Regions from separate parts of the Marinomonas sp. IMCC 4694 genome, predicted to be linked through region 3. Evidence: predicted binding sites of a transcription regulator. Region 3 holds the regulator's gene; each other region holds the start of a gene.
The links. Region 3 encodes sigma-54, which starts transcription at its own class of promoters, with help from an activator protein. Its sites were predicted from a motif close to TGGCACNNNNNTTGCTNT; they were not measured.
Positions count from the first base shown of each region.

Region 1: the regulator sigma-54 is predicted to act here: its motif matches at 2,393-2,410, upstream of FXV75_RS01275 (isoamylase early set domain-containing protein).
Region 2: the regulator sigma-54 is predicted to act here: its motif matches at 1,335-1,352, upstream of flgB (flagellar basal body rod protein FlgB).

Region 1 is NZ_VSRV01000001.1:271,323-276,722, reverse strand. Features, by position in the region: gene FXV75_RS01285 (CoA-acylating methylmalonate-semialdehyde dehydrogenase) at 1-113, shown strand, start outside; gene FXV75_RS01280 (GNAT family N-acyltransferase) at 316-2,034, shown strand; gene FXV75_RS16305 (hypothetical protein) at 2,050-2,187, opposite strand; gene FXV75_RS01275 (isoamylase early set domain-containing protein) at 2,499-2,804, shown strand; gene betB (betaine-aldehyde dehydrogenase) at 3,064-4,521, shown strand; gene betA (choline dehydrogenase) at 4,557-5,400, shown strand, end outside.
Region 2 is NZ_VSRV01000001.1:815,089-820,488, reverse strand. Features, by position in the region: gene FXV75_RS03785 (flagellar hook assembly protein FlgD) at 1-433, opposite strand, end outside; gene flgC (flagellar basal body rod protein FlgC) at 444-893, opposite strand; gene flgB (flagellar basal body rod protein FlgB) at 899-1,291, opposite strand; gene FXV75_RS03770 (CheR family methyltransferase) at 1,511-2,347, opposite strand; gene FXV75_RS03765 (chemotaxis protein CheV) at 2,404-3,336, opposite strand; gene flgA (flagellar basal body P-ring formation chaperone FlgA) at 3,480-4,172, shown strand; gene flgM (flagellar biosynthesis anti-sigma factor FlgM) at 4,284-4,598, shown strand; gene FXV75_RS03750 (flagella synthesis protein FlgN) at 4,636-5,115, shown strand; tRNA gene FXV75_RS03745 (tRNA-Arg) at 5,195-5,271, shown strand.
Region 3 is NZ_VSRV01000001.1:1,982,937-1,988,336, forward strand. Features, by position in the region: gene FXV75_RS09040 (calcium/sodium antiporter) at 1-709, shown strand, start outside; gene lptC (LPS export ABC transporter periplasmic protein LptC) at 709-1,287, shown strand; gene lptA (lipopolysaccharide transport periplasmic protein LptA) at 1,271-1,780, shown strand; gene lptB (LPS export ABC transporter ATP-binding protein) at 1,781-2,506, shown strand; gene FXV75_RS09060 (RNA polymerase factor sigma-54) at 2,582-4,054, shown strand; gene FXV75_RS09065 (PTS sugar transporter subunit IIA) at 4,072-4,521, shown strand; gene FXV75_RS09070 (HPr family phosphocarrier protein) at 4,531-4,800, shown strand; gene mgtE (magnesium transporter) at 4,808-5,400, shown strand, end outside.

The sequences.
Region 1 (5,400 bases), 1.7 Mb from region 3:
ACATGCACGGTCCAGACGGCGTACGTTTCTACACTCGCATGAAAACCATCACGGCACGCTGGCCAACAGGACTTCGCGCTGGCGCAGAGTTTTCAATGCCAACGATGAAGTAAACCGTACCCGAGCTCAGTCGTACACTGCGTTATAACTCTCTAGTAGACGACTTTTTAGCCCACCTTTTGGTGGGTTTTTTTTGCCTGATGCAAATGAATATCTCAGGTCATATATCCGCCATCACGACGTCACGCTGCTGTCATATTAACGCTCTACTCTGGTTAATAAGATATCCAAAAATTATTAAAGCGGAGCATCACTGTGATACAAGTCGAGCAAATGATTGCCAGTAAATCGCCTCAGTTTTTCGATAAAAGCCCATTTATCACTCGCCCAACGTTAAGCGTGTTAAAGCGCTTATTCCACGAAAGGGAAGTAAACCAATTCTTGGAAAAAAACCACGGCTGTGTCGGCTTCGAATTTATTGATCGAGTGCTTGATCACTTCAATTTCAGCTATCAAGTCAGCCAAATAGACCGTCGTAATATTCCCGCAAGCGGGCGTGTAATGATCATCGCCAACCACCCTCTTGGCGCCTTGGATGGCCTCGCTTTGCTGCGATTAATCGGTGAAATTCGCCCTGACGTTAAGATAGTAGCAAACGACTTGTTGATGGGCTTTGATGGATTAAAACAGCGGGTTCTTCCCGTTGATAATCTTGGTGGAAAAACCGGACGCCAACAACTCAAAGCCATCATGAGCTGCTTACACAATGAAGAAGCGGTGATCATTTTCCCAGCGGGGGAAGTGTCTCGTATGTCGCCTAGTGGCGTAAAAGACCAGCAGTGGAATCAGAACTATCTGAAGCTGGCACAAAAGACCAACAGTCCGTTATTGCCGGTTCACATTGGTGGCCGTAACTCTATGTTGTTTTACACAAGCTCCATTTTATACCGTCCGTTGTCGACGATTCAGCTTGCAAATGAAATGTTTCGCCAACGCAATCGCAAGATCCCCATGCAGGTTGGTCAAGCGATTCCGATTCAAGAATTAGCCAAACTGCCATTGAGCGACAAAGAAAAAAACAAATTAGTAAAACGTCATTTGTACCGGATCGCTAAGGGCAAAAAACCGCTTCTAAAAACCGAGAAAACGGTAGAACACCCACAAAACAGACAGATGATCAAACAAGAGCTGAAAGTCTCAGAGCACCTTGGCAGCACCAAAGACAACAAGCAAATTTACCTTGTTGATTACGATCCGATGTCGGTAACGATGAAGGAAATTGGACGTTTACGCGAAATCGCCTTTCGTAAAGTAGGTGAAGGCACAGGCGAGCGTTCGGACTTAGATAAGTTCGACCAACATTACCGCCATTTGATTTTATGGGATGAAGAAGAACTGGAAATTGTGGGCGCTTATCGCATCGGCGAAGTCGCTCGCTACATGAAAGAAGACAAACCAAACCGCATTTACAGCGCCGAACTGTTCAAATACTCCTGCGACATGGAACCGTATTTTGAACAAGGCATCGAGCTAGGCCGCAGCTTCATCCAACCAAAATACTGGGGCAAACGCAGCTTAGATTATTTGTGGTACGGCATTGGGGCTTACTTAGATAAGCACCCTGACATTCGTTACATGTTTGGCCCTGTCAGCCTAAGCAACAGCTACCCTCAAGTGGCCAAAGACTTCATTGTGTCTTTTTACACGCTTTACTTTGCCGACAAAGAACACCTAGCGCGCTCTTTCACGCCGTATCAGGTAAACGCCGAACACAATGACATTATTGCAAACATGTTCAGCGGTGACGATTACGAAGAAGATTTTAGAGTGCTAAAAGAACAACTCAGCCATTTTGGAGCGAGTGTGCCTACGTTGTTCAAGCAATACAGTGAATTGTGTGAGCCGGGCGGGGTTCGCTTCTTGGACTTTGGTGTCGATGCCGACTTTGGCTACTGTGTGGACGGATTAGTCCTAGTAGACCTAAATACCGTCAAAGAAGCGAAAAACAAACGCTACCGTGGTCACAACCAATAACACGACGCCTGACAACTATGAGTCGTGATGGTGATTTGAATGATGCGCATGGTGATGGTCTTGTTGTTCTGGTCGTTTGAAAAACGCCAAATAGATGATCTTAATAACAAGCATCACACTTAACACAATGAGAACGCCCATTTGAATGTCCATACAAACACCTCATTATTTTTGTTGTCATTTGAGTGTAGGACATTTAGAGCAAGCGAATTGTGAATTTACGTCTTTAAATTGTACCCTTTGGTAAGCCCAAAAATGGCGCACCCGTACACGGTTTTAAGGCAAATTTGGCTCATAAATTCGACAGCACACGCTCTCACATTGTTTTTTTGATTGAAAATTAAGCGGTTAGAAAGTTTGGCGTAAGCCTTGCTTATGCTCTACCAAGAAGCTATTTCATCGTCCCTCAGGCTTTTGCAGTAGCCTAACTATTATTTGTCTATCGCTAGACCATGGAGCTGGAAATGATTGAAAAAACCTATTTGAAAACCAAGCCAGAATGCAAAGTAAAGTTCGCGATTCCTGTAGAAGCAGTAGGTGACGCGAAAAACGTTGCCTTGGTGGGCGACTTCAATAATTGGGATTGCACTGCAAACCTGATGAAGAAACAGAAGTCCGGTGTTTATGCTTCAACGCTCAATCTGGATATCGATACGGCTTATCAGTTCAGATACGTCATTGACGGCACAGAATGGCTAAACGACGACATGGCAGACGACTATGTTCCCAGCCCCGTCAGCCAAGACTCAAACAGCGTATTACACCTGTAATCATCCGGCTTTCGCTCTTTGTTCAAAACCACAGCAAAGAGCGCCCCTCTTCTTATAAACCAAAACAAATACCGGTCACAAAACGCTCAAAAACGTCCCCTTAACGACGCTTTCACGCTATGCCCTTTTTACTCGACTGCCATTTGAGTGCGAAAATGTGTACAATGTTTTTTATTAAACGTGCGTTTAACAAAAAACACTCCTTGGTGCTCCGAACACTACTTGCCAAGCAGCATCGAATAGACGGAAGAGGTATTTTATGACACATCAGCAGCAATACATTCACGGCCGCTACCATGCATCCACCAGCGGTGAACATTTTGAAACAATCAACCCAGCGACAGGCGAAGTGATTGCAACAATAGAGCACGCAGGCCAAGCAGAACTCGATGCTGCTATTGAATCCGCAAAGCAAGGTCAAAAAGTATGGGCGGCAATGAGCGCCGTTGAACGCGGACGCATTCTTAAAAAAGCCGCCGACTTGTTACGCGAAAATAACGAAGAGCTAGCTCGTCTCGAAGTACTAGACACTGGCAAACCACTGCAAGAAGCCATTTGCGTAGACATTCAAACGGGCGCTGACGTAATCGAATATTACGCAGGTCTAACCGACAAGATCCAAGGCGACTACCAAGACCTTGGCAATGGCAACTTCTTCTACACTCGTCGTGAGCCGCTTGGCATTTGCGCAGGCATCGGCGCGTGGAACTATCCAATCCAAATCGCCATGTGGAAATCTGGCCCAGCGCTGGCTGCGGGTAACGCTATGATCTTCAAACCGTCTGAAGAAACACCGCTTACCGCCCTTAAACTGGCCGAAATCTTTACCCAAGCAGGCTTGCCAGATGGCGTATTCAACGTCATCCAAGGCGATGCCAGAACAGGCCAAATGATCACCGCACATCCTGAGATCGACAAAGTCTCGTTCACTGGCGAAGTGGGCACAGGCAAAAAAGTCATGGCCGCTTCGGCGCAATCTTTGAAACAGGTAACCATGGAACTGGGTGGTAAATCGCCAATGATCATTTTCCCAGACATGCCAGTGGATCAAGCCGTTTCGGCCGCCATGCTCGCCAATTTTTACACCCAAGGTGAAGTGTGCACCAACGGCACTCGTGTTTTTGTTCATGCCGACATGCTCGACGCTTTCACCAAAGAACTGAAAACGCGCACTGAAGCCATGATCATTGGTGACCCAATGGACATGAACACACAAGTTGGCGCATTGATTTCTAAAGACCACATGCAAAAAGTCTTGGGTTACATTCAAGCGGCCAAAGACGCAGGCGCAACCTTATTGTGCGGCGGTTACCAAGTGACTGAAAACGGCTTAGACAAAGGCGCGTTTGTTGCTCCGACGGTTTTCACCGATTGCACCGACGACATGCCACAAGTGCGCGACGAAATCTTCGGCCCTGTGATGTCAGTGCTTAGCTTCACCGACGAAGACGAAGTCATTGCTCGCGCTAACGATACTAAACTGGGCCTAGCGGCTGGCGTTTTCACCAAAGACTTCGCCCGCGCACACCGCGTGATTGGCCAAATGCAAGCCGGTATTTGCTGGATCAACGCATGGGGTTCTTCTCCGGCTGAAATGCCAGTGGGCGGTTACAAAGAGTCTGGTATTGGCCGTGAAAACGGCATCGAAACCTTGTACCACTACACGCAAACGAAGAGTGTCTTTGTCGACCTAAACGACATTCAAAGCCCTTACTGAGCGGGACGCTTAACTCTTAATAGATGAGAACAGTCATGGCAAACGAAACGTACGATTACATCATCGTCGGTGCTGGCTCTGCAGGGTGTGTGCTGGCAGACCGACTCACCGAAAGCGGCGAACATTCGGTTTTGTTATTAGAAATGGGCGGCTCGGATAAAAGCATTTTTATTCAAATGCCGACCGCCTTGTCTTACCCAATGAACACGACTAAATACGCGTGGCAATTTCATACGGACAAAGAACCCGGTCTTGATGGCCGTGAAATGCATTGTCCACGCGGTAAAGTATTAGGCGGCTCCTCGTCGATCAACGGCATGGTCTATGTGCGTGGTCACGCGTGTGATTTCGACCAATGGGAAGAAAACGGCGCAAAAGGTTGGAATTACCAAACCTGCCTGCCCTACTTCAAAAAAGCCGAAACCTGGAAAGGCGGCGCGGATCTCTACCGTGGTGGCGATGGCCCATTGTCGACCAACAACGGCAACGACATGACCTACAACCCGCTTTACCAAGCCTTTATCGATGCCGGCGAAGAAGCAGGTTACGGCAAAACCGACGACTACAACGGTCATCGCCAAGAAGGCTTTGGCGCCATGCACATGACGGTAAAAAATGGCGTACGCGCTTCTACGTCAAACGCTTACTTACGTCGTGCTATGACACGACCTAACCTGACGCTCAAAACGGGTGTATTGAGCCACAAGGTCATCTTGCAGGGCAAAAAAACGGTTGGAATCGAATTCAGTAAAAATGGCAACACTCAGCAAGTAACCGCCAATAAAGAAGTCATTTTATCAGCCGGCTCTGTCGGCTCGCCACAATTGTTGCAACTGTCTGGCATTGGCCCAAAAGACGTACTCAAAAAAGCAGGCGTGC
Region 2 (5,400 bases), 1.2 Mb from region 3:
ATATTTTTAATGTCGCTGACTGTAAGCCTTCTGGCAGCGTGGTTCTAAGCTGGACAGCGTCTACGTTTTCAGTCACCTTCGCTTTATTACCCTCCATCATTATGGATCTGCCTACCAACGTCGAGGCACTCAGCGCTTGGTTCGATGTCAACGACGTCGCCATATTTTCAAGCTGATCCGAAATACTGGTCAGCCGCTCAAGGGAACTAAACTGAGACATTTGTGCAACCATGTCGTTGGTGTCTTGAGGAGCCGTCGGATCTTGGCCTTTTAGCTGCTCAATATACAGCTTTAAAAAAACATTCTGATCGGCTAAGGCGGTGTCTTTTTTATCCACTTCAGGCTTCTCGATACCAGCCTTTGATTTAGCCGCTTCAGTGCCATATTGAGAAATCAGCCCGCCAAGACCCTTTGCGTTAGATATATCTGTCATTAGCTACCCCCTATGATTGCCCAAGCGTGAGCATTTTTTGCATCATACTTTTTGCGGAGTTCATAATTTCAACGTTTGTTTGAAAAGATCGAGAGGCTGACATCATATCGGCCATTTCTTCCATTGGATTCACATTTGGATAAAACACATACCCCTCTTCATTGGCCATCGGGTGATCTGGCTCATAGCGAGGTTGTAGAGGTGCATCGGACTCAACAATAGCGTCAACCTTAACGCCCACCCCAGCACCGCTGTTATCTGACTTAACATTATTCCAGCCATAGCGTCGCATATTGTCGTTCATCATTTGCGAAAAAATAGGCTTGCGAGCACGGTAGGTTTGATCAGCCGCGCTTGCTGCACTGTCCACATTCGCCATATTGCTTGCAATGGTGTTCAAACGTACCGTTTGAGCGCTCATTGCTGATCCAGAGATGGTAAAAATATTACTTAAAGACATTGTTATTAATTCCCAGTAAGCGCTTTTCTCATGCCATTGATTTTCCTATCCAACAGCATAAAACTTGTGTCAAACTGCATCGAGTTCTGCGCATATTCCGCCTGCTCTCTTTGCATATCTACCGTATTGCCATCCAAAGATGGCTGGGTTGCATTTCGAAAAAACAAACCTTCAGGCTCGCCTGAAGCACCATGACCAGAAATATGTTTAGAATTGGTTCCAACCATGGACAATTTACTACTCTCGTTGCTTAGCATTGAGTCGAACGATATATCCCGAGCCTTAAAATTCGGCGTATCGGCATTAGCGATATTATTAGCAAGCACGGACGCTCTATCACTGCGAAACTGCAATGTCTTATCGTATCCGGCAAATGCACTTGCAAAAGATATGGCCATTTTATCCTCAATGAATATTACAGAAAGTATCGTTAATAAATTTAAAGCAATTATAATGCCAAAATAAAAACTCTTTAAAATCATAACCTTAAAAAAACAACAACGATCAACGGCAAAAAGCGGCAACATTAAAGTAGGAGAATAGACATAAAAAAAGGCCCATCCACACAACGCAGATGAGCCTTAAACGAGAAGTAATTTGGTGAAAACAGCCTTGGCTTATAAAACCTTAGCCTTGTAGACGATGCCTGGACGGCACTGCACAATTTCGAAATAATCGGACAATCCACTGATTGCCTCAGAGCCACCAAGAAACAAATATCCTCCTGATTTCAACGAAGCATGCATTCTTTTTAGAATGTCTAACTTTAGATCTGTCGTAAAATAAATCATAACATTGCGGCAAAAAATCACATCGAATTTTCCCAGCGCCGCAAATGACTCAATGAGATTCAAATATCTGAATTCAACTCGAGAACTCACGGTAGACCTTATTTTCCAAGTGGCATCATTGAGCTTATCAAAATAGCGCCCCTGAAAGTCGGCACCCAACCCCCTAGCAATGGCCAGACTGTCGTATTCACCCTGCTTTGCATGTTCTAAAATATTAGTGCAAATGTCTGTCGCAACAATCTTCTCACCAAACTTCAAAACACCAGGCTGAGACGCCTTAAATTCGTCAATAACCATACTGATTGAGTAAGGCTCTTGACCAGTAGAGGAAGCGGCAGACCATATTCTTAAAGGCGCATCCACCATTTCTGGGAGAATCTTCTCTTTCAGAATAATAAAAGGATGAGAATCTCTAAACCACAGCGTTTCGTTTGTCGTCATTGCATTAATGACTTCTTCTTTTAAAGCAGAACTGCCGATACGCTCTAAAGCATCAACAAGCTGCTCTATTCTTGCAAAACCGTCCCTCTCTAGCACCTTACCAAGACGACTAGCAACTAAATACTGCTTATTGTCACTTAGTGAGATCCCACACACTTTTTGTAGATAGTCTCTAAAACGTAAGTAACCATTCGGTGTGATTGCATTGGTACTACTGAGCATTAAAACTCCATAACTAACAGATCAATCATAACAATCCAATAAGCTAATAAATCAAATTACTGATCAGATTGGACCTGTACTGTTTCTATTGCTAATCTTGCAAGCTCATCAGGTTGAAACTTCGCTAAGAAGCCATCCGCACCTACTTTCTTAACCATAGCTTCATTGAATACACCACTTAACGACGTATGAAGTAGAATAAATAAATCCTGCAAACGGCTGTCATTTCTGATGGCGGTAGTGAGCGTATAACCATCCATTTCTGGCATCTCAATATCAGAAATCACCATAGCAAACTCTTTTGTAACGTCTTTACCTTCAGCAACCATAGCCTGTAGATAATTTAACGCTTCTCTGCCGTCACACAACACCGTCGTGACAAAACCAACTTGTTCCATACAACGCTTAATTTGCTTACGCGCTACGGATGAATCGTCCACAATCAGTATATGATGTTTTCTGGCGTTCTCTGTAATTCCATCATTCAAAATACCATCCGATATGTCTTGCTTGGTCGGCGCCACTTCGGAAAGAATCTGCTCAACATCAATAATTTCAACCATTTCCTTGTCAACTTGACACACAGCGGTCAAATAATTGTCATTTAATAGACCTTTTGGCGGTGGCTGTATATCACTCCAATTCATATTAACGATACGCTCTACACCGCGAACCAAAAAACCTTGAATACGACGATTGTACTCTGTGATGATAACAAAGCATTGGCTGATATTTTCCATCGGGCTTGCGCCTGTCGCTAACCCCAAGTCTAAAATAGGAATAGTGCCACCCCGAATGTGAGCGACACCACGTACGACAGGGGAGCTATGAGGCATACTTGTGAGCTTAGGGCACTGAAGCACTTCTTTCACTTTAAAAACATTAATGCCGTAAATTTGCTTACCATTTAGACGAAACAACAGCAATTCAAGTCGGTTTTCTCCGACCAGCTGTGTCCGTTGGTTAACCGTATCCAAAACGCCAGCCATATTCGCCTCCAAAATTTGTAAGCATGATTCTAAGGGCTTACCTTAGAATTGTTAAAATGTATCGTCCAATGATAAAGTGATTTCTAAAATTTTACTAACTATCTTAATTATAACGTCATAATAACCATCAAAGAGAGCGAATCATGCCAATCACAAGACTGATTATGGCCCTCATTTTTTTACAGATTGGACTCACTTCTGCAAAATCTCCCGAGGAACAAATCACCCTCTACATCAATGAGACTGAAATACCTCGCCTGTCAAAAATTTATCCCGATGCGATCATTAACATTACAATGAACAACCTTGCTGCGCTCAGCTATTTACCTGCTTGCGACAGCGACGACATCCAAGTTAAAAACCAAAGACCCGACGCCATTAAACGCACGAACTACGAAATCAGCTGCCAAACACCAGCTTGGACATCGTATATTCCCGTTACTCAATCGATCACAATTGAAGCGATTAAAACAAGCACACCCATTACGAGAGGGCATGTTATCAATCGTGGCAACACAACAACTGTCGAAGTGGATATATCCAACCTTAGAGGTCACATTTTCACGCCCAAAAATACACCCTACGGGCTGATAGCATCACGCAACCTGCGCATAAACACAGTCATAACAGATAACCTTATCGACCAACCCACCTTGGTTAAAAAAGGCGATAGCGTCTTAATAACCGCAAGCAGCGGCAGCATTACGGTAAAGATGAACGGCATCGCTTTAGAAAGCGGCAGCAAGGGACAGCAAATCCGTGTAAAAAACACCAGTTCTGAACGAATTATATACGCCAAAGTTGTAACTAACAGTGAGGTTCTTGTAAACTATTGACAGTAGTGTTCGGCAATCCATAATTTCAAAATTTATGAGGCTTTATTATTAAAGTTTTCACAAGTCTCGCCGACAACGTAGAAAGGCAATCATTGAAGGGCGGAAAACTCAATGGCGATACAGTTTACAGGTGTAACAAACCAAAACACCATTAACAAGAGCGAGCGTTTCCAAAAGGATGACGTTTCTAGCAGATCTACTGAAAAGAATAACACGGAAGTAAGTAGCGGCACCTTAGCACAAGATACGGTCAAACTAAGCGGTGCGGCACAAACCATGCAGGCGCAGCAATCAAAAATTAACAATTTACCCGACATAGATATGGACAAGGTAGAGCAAATTAAAAGCGCAATTGCCGCTGGCGAATACAAGATAGACACACAAAAGCTTGCCAGTAACATGGCATCAATGGACTCACTATTCTAAACTGTAATGTCTTAACAGCTTACATTCGACTCATTCTATGATTCCGCTCACGCCTATATTTAGCAAAACTAAAGACATACTCGAGGCACTGTCGCTCACACTTGATGAAGAGCGGTTTGCTTATGGAAAACTGGACAGTGAAACCGTCTTGACTCTGTCCAATAAAAAACAGCTTTTGCTAAACGAAATGAACAAACTTAATGAGAAAAGAATTAATATTCTCATTAAGTTTGACATAATCGATCGAAAAAACCCGACAGAACAAGCCTTTAAAGCTTGGTTAGGTAAGCAAGACAGCTCAATGGATGTTATTCGCCTTCTGATGCAAGAGTGCGAAGTCCTACTTAAATCCTGCAAAACAAAAAACCATACTAACGCAAGAATCTTGAACACCCTCCAGAAACGCAACAAACACCTATTCGAGCTACTCCAAGGACACAGCAGCAAAAATAAAGTTTATACAGCAAGAGGGTCGACACAGCCCATAAGCAGTAAACATACCCTAGGCAGAGCTTAAAAAACCATACAAATCAATAATATAAACATTGATTATTGTATTTTCCACACAATTAATGTATAAACTTTTAATCAAGATCGTCCCCGTAGCTCAGCTGGATAGAGCAATCCCCTCCTAAGGGATAGGTCGCAGGTTCAAATCCTGCCGAGGACACCACACATAAAAAAGCCGCCCTTAAAAGCGGCTTTTTTATGCCTTAAACCCTCGTATTTACTGGCCTATCGCCCTATTCTCGCTTTTAGAAGGTTTCAATTAGTTTCTATTGATTCAGTTGATGCCCCCACT
Region 3 (5,400 bases):
TGGTATTACCTTGCTATTTTCATCGATTCCCATTGCAAAAGGTCTCTCCACCAAAGAGGTACCACTCGTACTGGCCATTACCTTTCTGACCGGCGTTTTACTGTTTGATCAAGTGCTCAGTGTTTGGGATGGCATTATGCTTATTGCCGCATTCGTGATCATATTGACCATTCTTTTAAGGGGTAGCAAAGACTTAGAAAGCGAACTCAAAGAAGACTTACCCGAAAACGATGGCACAACGGTCAGTAAATCGCTTGCTATTGCCGTCGTTGGCTTAGTCGTTTTGATTGGAAGCTCCAAACTGTTAGTGTGGGGTGCCGTGGGTATAGCAACCGCTTTAGGGGTCAGTGAGCTGGTGATTGGCTTAACCATTGTTGCCGTTGGCACCAGCCTGCCTGAATTGGCGGCGTCCGTTAGCAGCGTAAGAAAAGGCCACCATGACATTGCCATTGGCAACATTTTGGGCTCTAATATTTTCAATTTAGCGACGGTCCTGCCGTTGCCGGCTATTATTGCCCCTGGTTTAATCAATCAAAGCGTAGTTATTCGAGACTTCCCATGGGTACTGGGTCTTACCGTGGCACTTGCCTTGGCTATTTATTGGTTTAAGAAAACCAAAGAAAATTGCATACCACGCTGGGTGGGGGTGCCGCTAATAGCATCCTATGCGGTTTATCTTTTCATTGTCAGCACAAGTGGCTCAGCGTAATGCCAATACACACAAAATTCTTTACCATTAAAGCGCTGCTTGTATCAGGTACAACGGCGCTCGTACTAAGCGCTGTTTTTTGGCTTGGCACATCGCCAAAACAGAACTTGGTGGCAACTGATTCACTCAGCACTTCTCCAGATTACTTCATCACACAAGTAAAAATCACCGCGTACAATACAAACGGAGAGCTAGTTGAAACACTGAATGCAAAACAGACTTTACATTACGTAGCTCAATCAAAAACTCTGTTAGAATCCCCCAATATTGAACGTTTTTCTGAAACAGGTTATTGGAATGCAAAAGCCGACAAAGGCATTATCGACGATGGCAGCAGTGATATTTTGCTCACTGAAAATGCCCAAGCGATTAAAAAATACCGACTATCAGAAAACATTCAGCTGGTGGCCGATAATGTGCACTATTTAGAGCAAGACCAATCACTCATCAGTTATGGCAATGCCATGCTGATATCAACTCAAGGTGAGACTTCTGCAGGCAAAATAACCACTTACATTCACTCAGAAGACGTCTTGATGACAGGATCTGTACGAGGAAAATATGAAACCATTCGTTAATATTAGTGCCTTAGTCGCCGTGGCACTGTTAGGCTCTCAAGCTTACGCACTGCCAGAAGACATGAGTCAACCGCTCGAAATTCAGGCCGATGAAGCTGCTTTTGATCAAACCTCTGGTGAAGCTATTTACAAAGGCAATGTCTTCGTAAAACAAGGTACGATTGAAATACAAGCCCAGTACCTAAAAGTATCAACAGATCCGCTGACACGGGCGTTCAATCGCCTAGAAGCGACAGGAAAACCCGCCAAGTTCAGCCAGCAAGTGGACTGGAGTGGTAACATGGTTATCAGTCAGGGGAATGAAATACGTTACTCAACCCATGACTCTACACTTGAAATTCTCGGCGAGAGTTATTTGAGCCGCATGCAAAACTCCATTACTGCGGACTACATTCTCTACATGATCGCAGACGGCACTTTCAGTGCCGAGAAAAAAACCACAGGCCGCGTCTTTATGACATTACAACCCCAAGCACCTGAGGCAAAAAAATAGATGGCACGCTTAGAAGCAAAAAATCTCGCCAAAAGTTATAAAAAACGCCAAGTCGTAAAAGACGTCTCTATAGCCGTTGAGTCTGGCGAAGCGGTAGGCTTACTTGGCCCTAATGGTGCCGGAAAAACCACCTGCTTTTATATGATTGTAGGCATGGTCGCCAATGACGCTGGCGGTATTTTCATTGATGGGCAAGACATCACCCATAACGCCATGCACACACGCGCCCAAAAAGGCATTGGCTACTTACCACAAGAAGCGTCTATTTTTCGCAAAATGTCAGTTGAAAATAACATCTTAGCCATTTTAGAAACCCGTAAAGAACTGAACAAAACGCAACAAAAAGATCGCCTAGAAAGCTTACTTGAGGAGTTTCACATTACCCACATTCGTCATAATTTGGGTATGGCCTTATCCGGTGGTGAAAGGCGTCGTGTTGAAATAGCAAGAGCCGTCGCTATGAACCCAAAGTTCATATTGTTAGACGAACCATTTGCAGGGGTTGACCCCATTTCAGTTGGTGATATTAAGCTCATTATTAAACATCTTCAACAAAGTGGCATTGGTGTGTTGATCACCGATCACAACGTTCGTGAGACACTGGACATTTGCGATAAAGCCTACATTGTGGGTAATGGCTACATTATTGCCTCGGGCGACGCTGAGACGGTGATCAATAACGAACAAGTAAAAAAGGTCTATTTAGGCGACGACTTCCGTCTGTAACCCCTTATCATTGCTGGAGAAAGGGAGTAGTATGCACAACTCGTTCCAATTCACTCAAACAAAAAGAGTTGCTCTATGAAGCAGTCTTTGCAATTAAAACTCGGTCAACAGCTGACCATGACGCCGCAACTGCAACAAGCCATCCGTTTGCTGCAGCTTTCCACGTTAGACCTTAAACAAGAAATACACGAATTCTTAGAGTCAAACCCATTGCTTGAACTGGATGACGACGAACATCATCATGATGCGCCCGCCAGTATCGAATCTAAAAGCGCAGCCGATACCCCCCTTGATGCACCAAGCGAAGAGCCTCGCATCGAATCAGAGTGGACCGAAAGCATTCCGGAAGAGTTGTCCATAGACAGCAGCTGGGATGACACCTACCAAGGATCGTCCGCCGCAATCAGTGACAACAACAGTTACGAAGGAGACGGTGATTTCGAAAGTCGCAACGCCCCTGCTGAGAGCATTCAAGATCACCTGATATGGCAATTAAACCTGACCCATATGTCAGATCGGGACATTGAAATCGCTTACGCTATCATCGAATGCGTTCAGCCGGATGGGTATCTTAGCATCACTCCTGAGGACATTTGGGAATCTTTGGGAGCTGAGCTTGATGATTTAGATATTGAAGAAGTCATCGCAGTACAGCATCGCTTGCAACGTTTCGACCCCGTAGGGGTTTGCTCTATTGATCTACGTGACTGTTTACTGGTGCAATTAGAGGCCTTTAATACGCACCCCTTATACAAAAGCACACATAACCTAATCGATCATTATCTGCCATTATTAGGCAATCGAGATTTTGCACAACTTAGCCGAAAAACCAAACTCAAAGACGAAGCACTTAAAGAGGTTATCAACCTCATTCAGCAACTAAATCCACGACCGGGTTCCGTGATTGACGCTGACGATACTGACTATGTCATTCCAGATGTGTCTGTTAAAAAACGCAATAATACCTGGCAAGTTGAACTTAACAACGACGCCTTACCGCCTGTAAAGATCAATGAAACTTATTCAGCGATGGCCAGCACAGCAGCCACACCAGAAGACGCGAGTTACATTAAAACTTCGCTTCAAGAAGCCAAGTGGTTTATGAAAAGCTTACAAAGCCGCAACGAAACCCTACTAAAAGTCGCCAGCTGCATTGTCAGTCGTCAAATTGATTTTTTTGAACTGGGCGAAGAAGCGATGAAGCCCATGGTTCTACACGATGTTGCCGAAGAAGTAGGCATGCACGAGTCGACCATTTCTCGAGTCACAACACAAAAATACATGCACACGCCCAAAGGTATCTTTGAGCTCAAGTACTTCTTCTCAAGCCACGTTAACACGGCTTCAGGCGGAGAGTGTTCATCCACCGCGATACGAGCTATGATCAAAAAATTAGTCGCTGATGAACCTGCAAAAAAACCGTTAAGCGACAACAAACTGGCCGCAATACTGGCCGGTCAAGGCATACAGGTTGCTAGACGAACTGTGGCAAAATACCGCGAGGCGATGAACATCCCTCCGTCCAACGAACGAAAACGACTGATCTAAACGGAAACCATTTTATCATGTCCTTGAAAGCCTTATTAAAAGCAGATCTTGTTTTAGCGCAACAAGATATTGTGAGCAAAAAACGTGTTCTTGAAACGCTTGCCGACATCGCCTCAAACCGACTTCACTGCAACAACGAAGCCATTTATGACGCGTTGCTTGGACGAGAAAAACTCGGAAGCACAGGGATCGGCAATGGCATTGCCATCCCACACTGTCGACTCGAATCAGCGAACCATACCGCCATTGTCATCATGTCACTGCAAACGGCAATCGATTTTGATTCGATTGATAGAAAACCCGTTGACCTTATTTTTGCGCTGATTGTGCCGCCCAATGAATGCGACCAGCACCTTGCGACCTTAGCACAAATTGCTGAATTAGCTCAGTCTCCCGAATCACTAAAAAAACTGCGTTTGGCTCAGTCAAACGAAGATCTATTTACTGTATTTAGCGCACTACTATAGGAAAAGAGCATGCAGGAAAAGTCCACTACTATTATTAACAAGCTTGGTTTACACGCTCGGGCGGCTGGCAAACTTGTAGAAACAACATCTCGCTTTTCTTGTGACATTACCATCGAGAAAGAAGGGCGAAATGTAGACGGTAAAAGCATCATGGCTATGATGATGCTAGCGGCAGGCAAAGGCACAGACATAATTATTAAGACGAACGGTGACGATGAAGAAGACGCCCTTAATGCTGTTATTGAATTGATTCACAATCGCTTTGGGGAAGACGAGTAGCACCACTATGTCAGAGCAAAGCACGCTTAATCACCTTCAGACCGTCACCGAATCGCTTGAATCCGGTGCCACGATGCAGATCCGTTATTTGCTTAACGGCGCTTTGCCTGCGCAAGATGTTGCTCGGTTATTAGAATCTTCCCCGCCCAAAGAGCGCAAACTGCTCTGGGAATTGATAGAAGCCAAAAACGAAGGCGAAGTACTGCAATATCTGAGTGAAGATATTGGTGTCCAGTTCATGAAGAACATGGACACAGAACGACTTATTGCCGTTTCTGAACACTTCGAAAGCGATGATCTCGCCGATTTACTTCAACATTTGCCAGAGACGATCGTAAAAGAAGTACTTGCTTCAATGACGACTCAGGACAGAGCCCGAGTAGAAGCGCTATTAAGCTACTCAGAAGATTCTGCCGGCGGCTTGATGAATACGGACACTATTACCATACGTCCGAACATCACTATTGACATAGTATTTCGCTATTTACGCAGGCACAACACACTACCAGATATGACCGACAGCCTGCTTGTTGTCAGCCGCTCAGATCGTTTACTCGGCATACTGCCACTGACCAAACTTCTGGTATCCGATGTCAACGC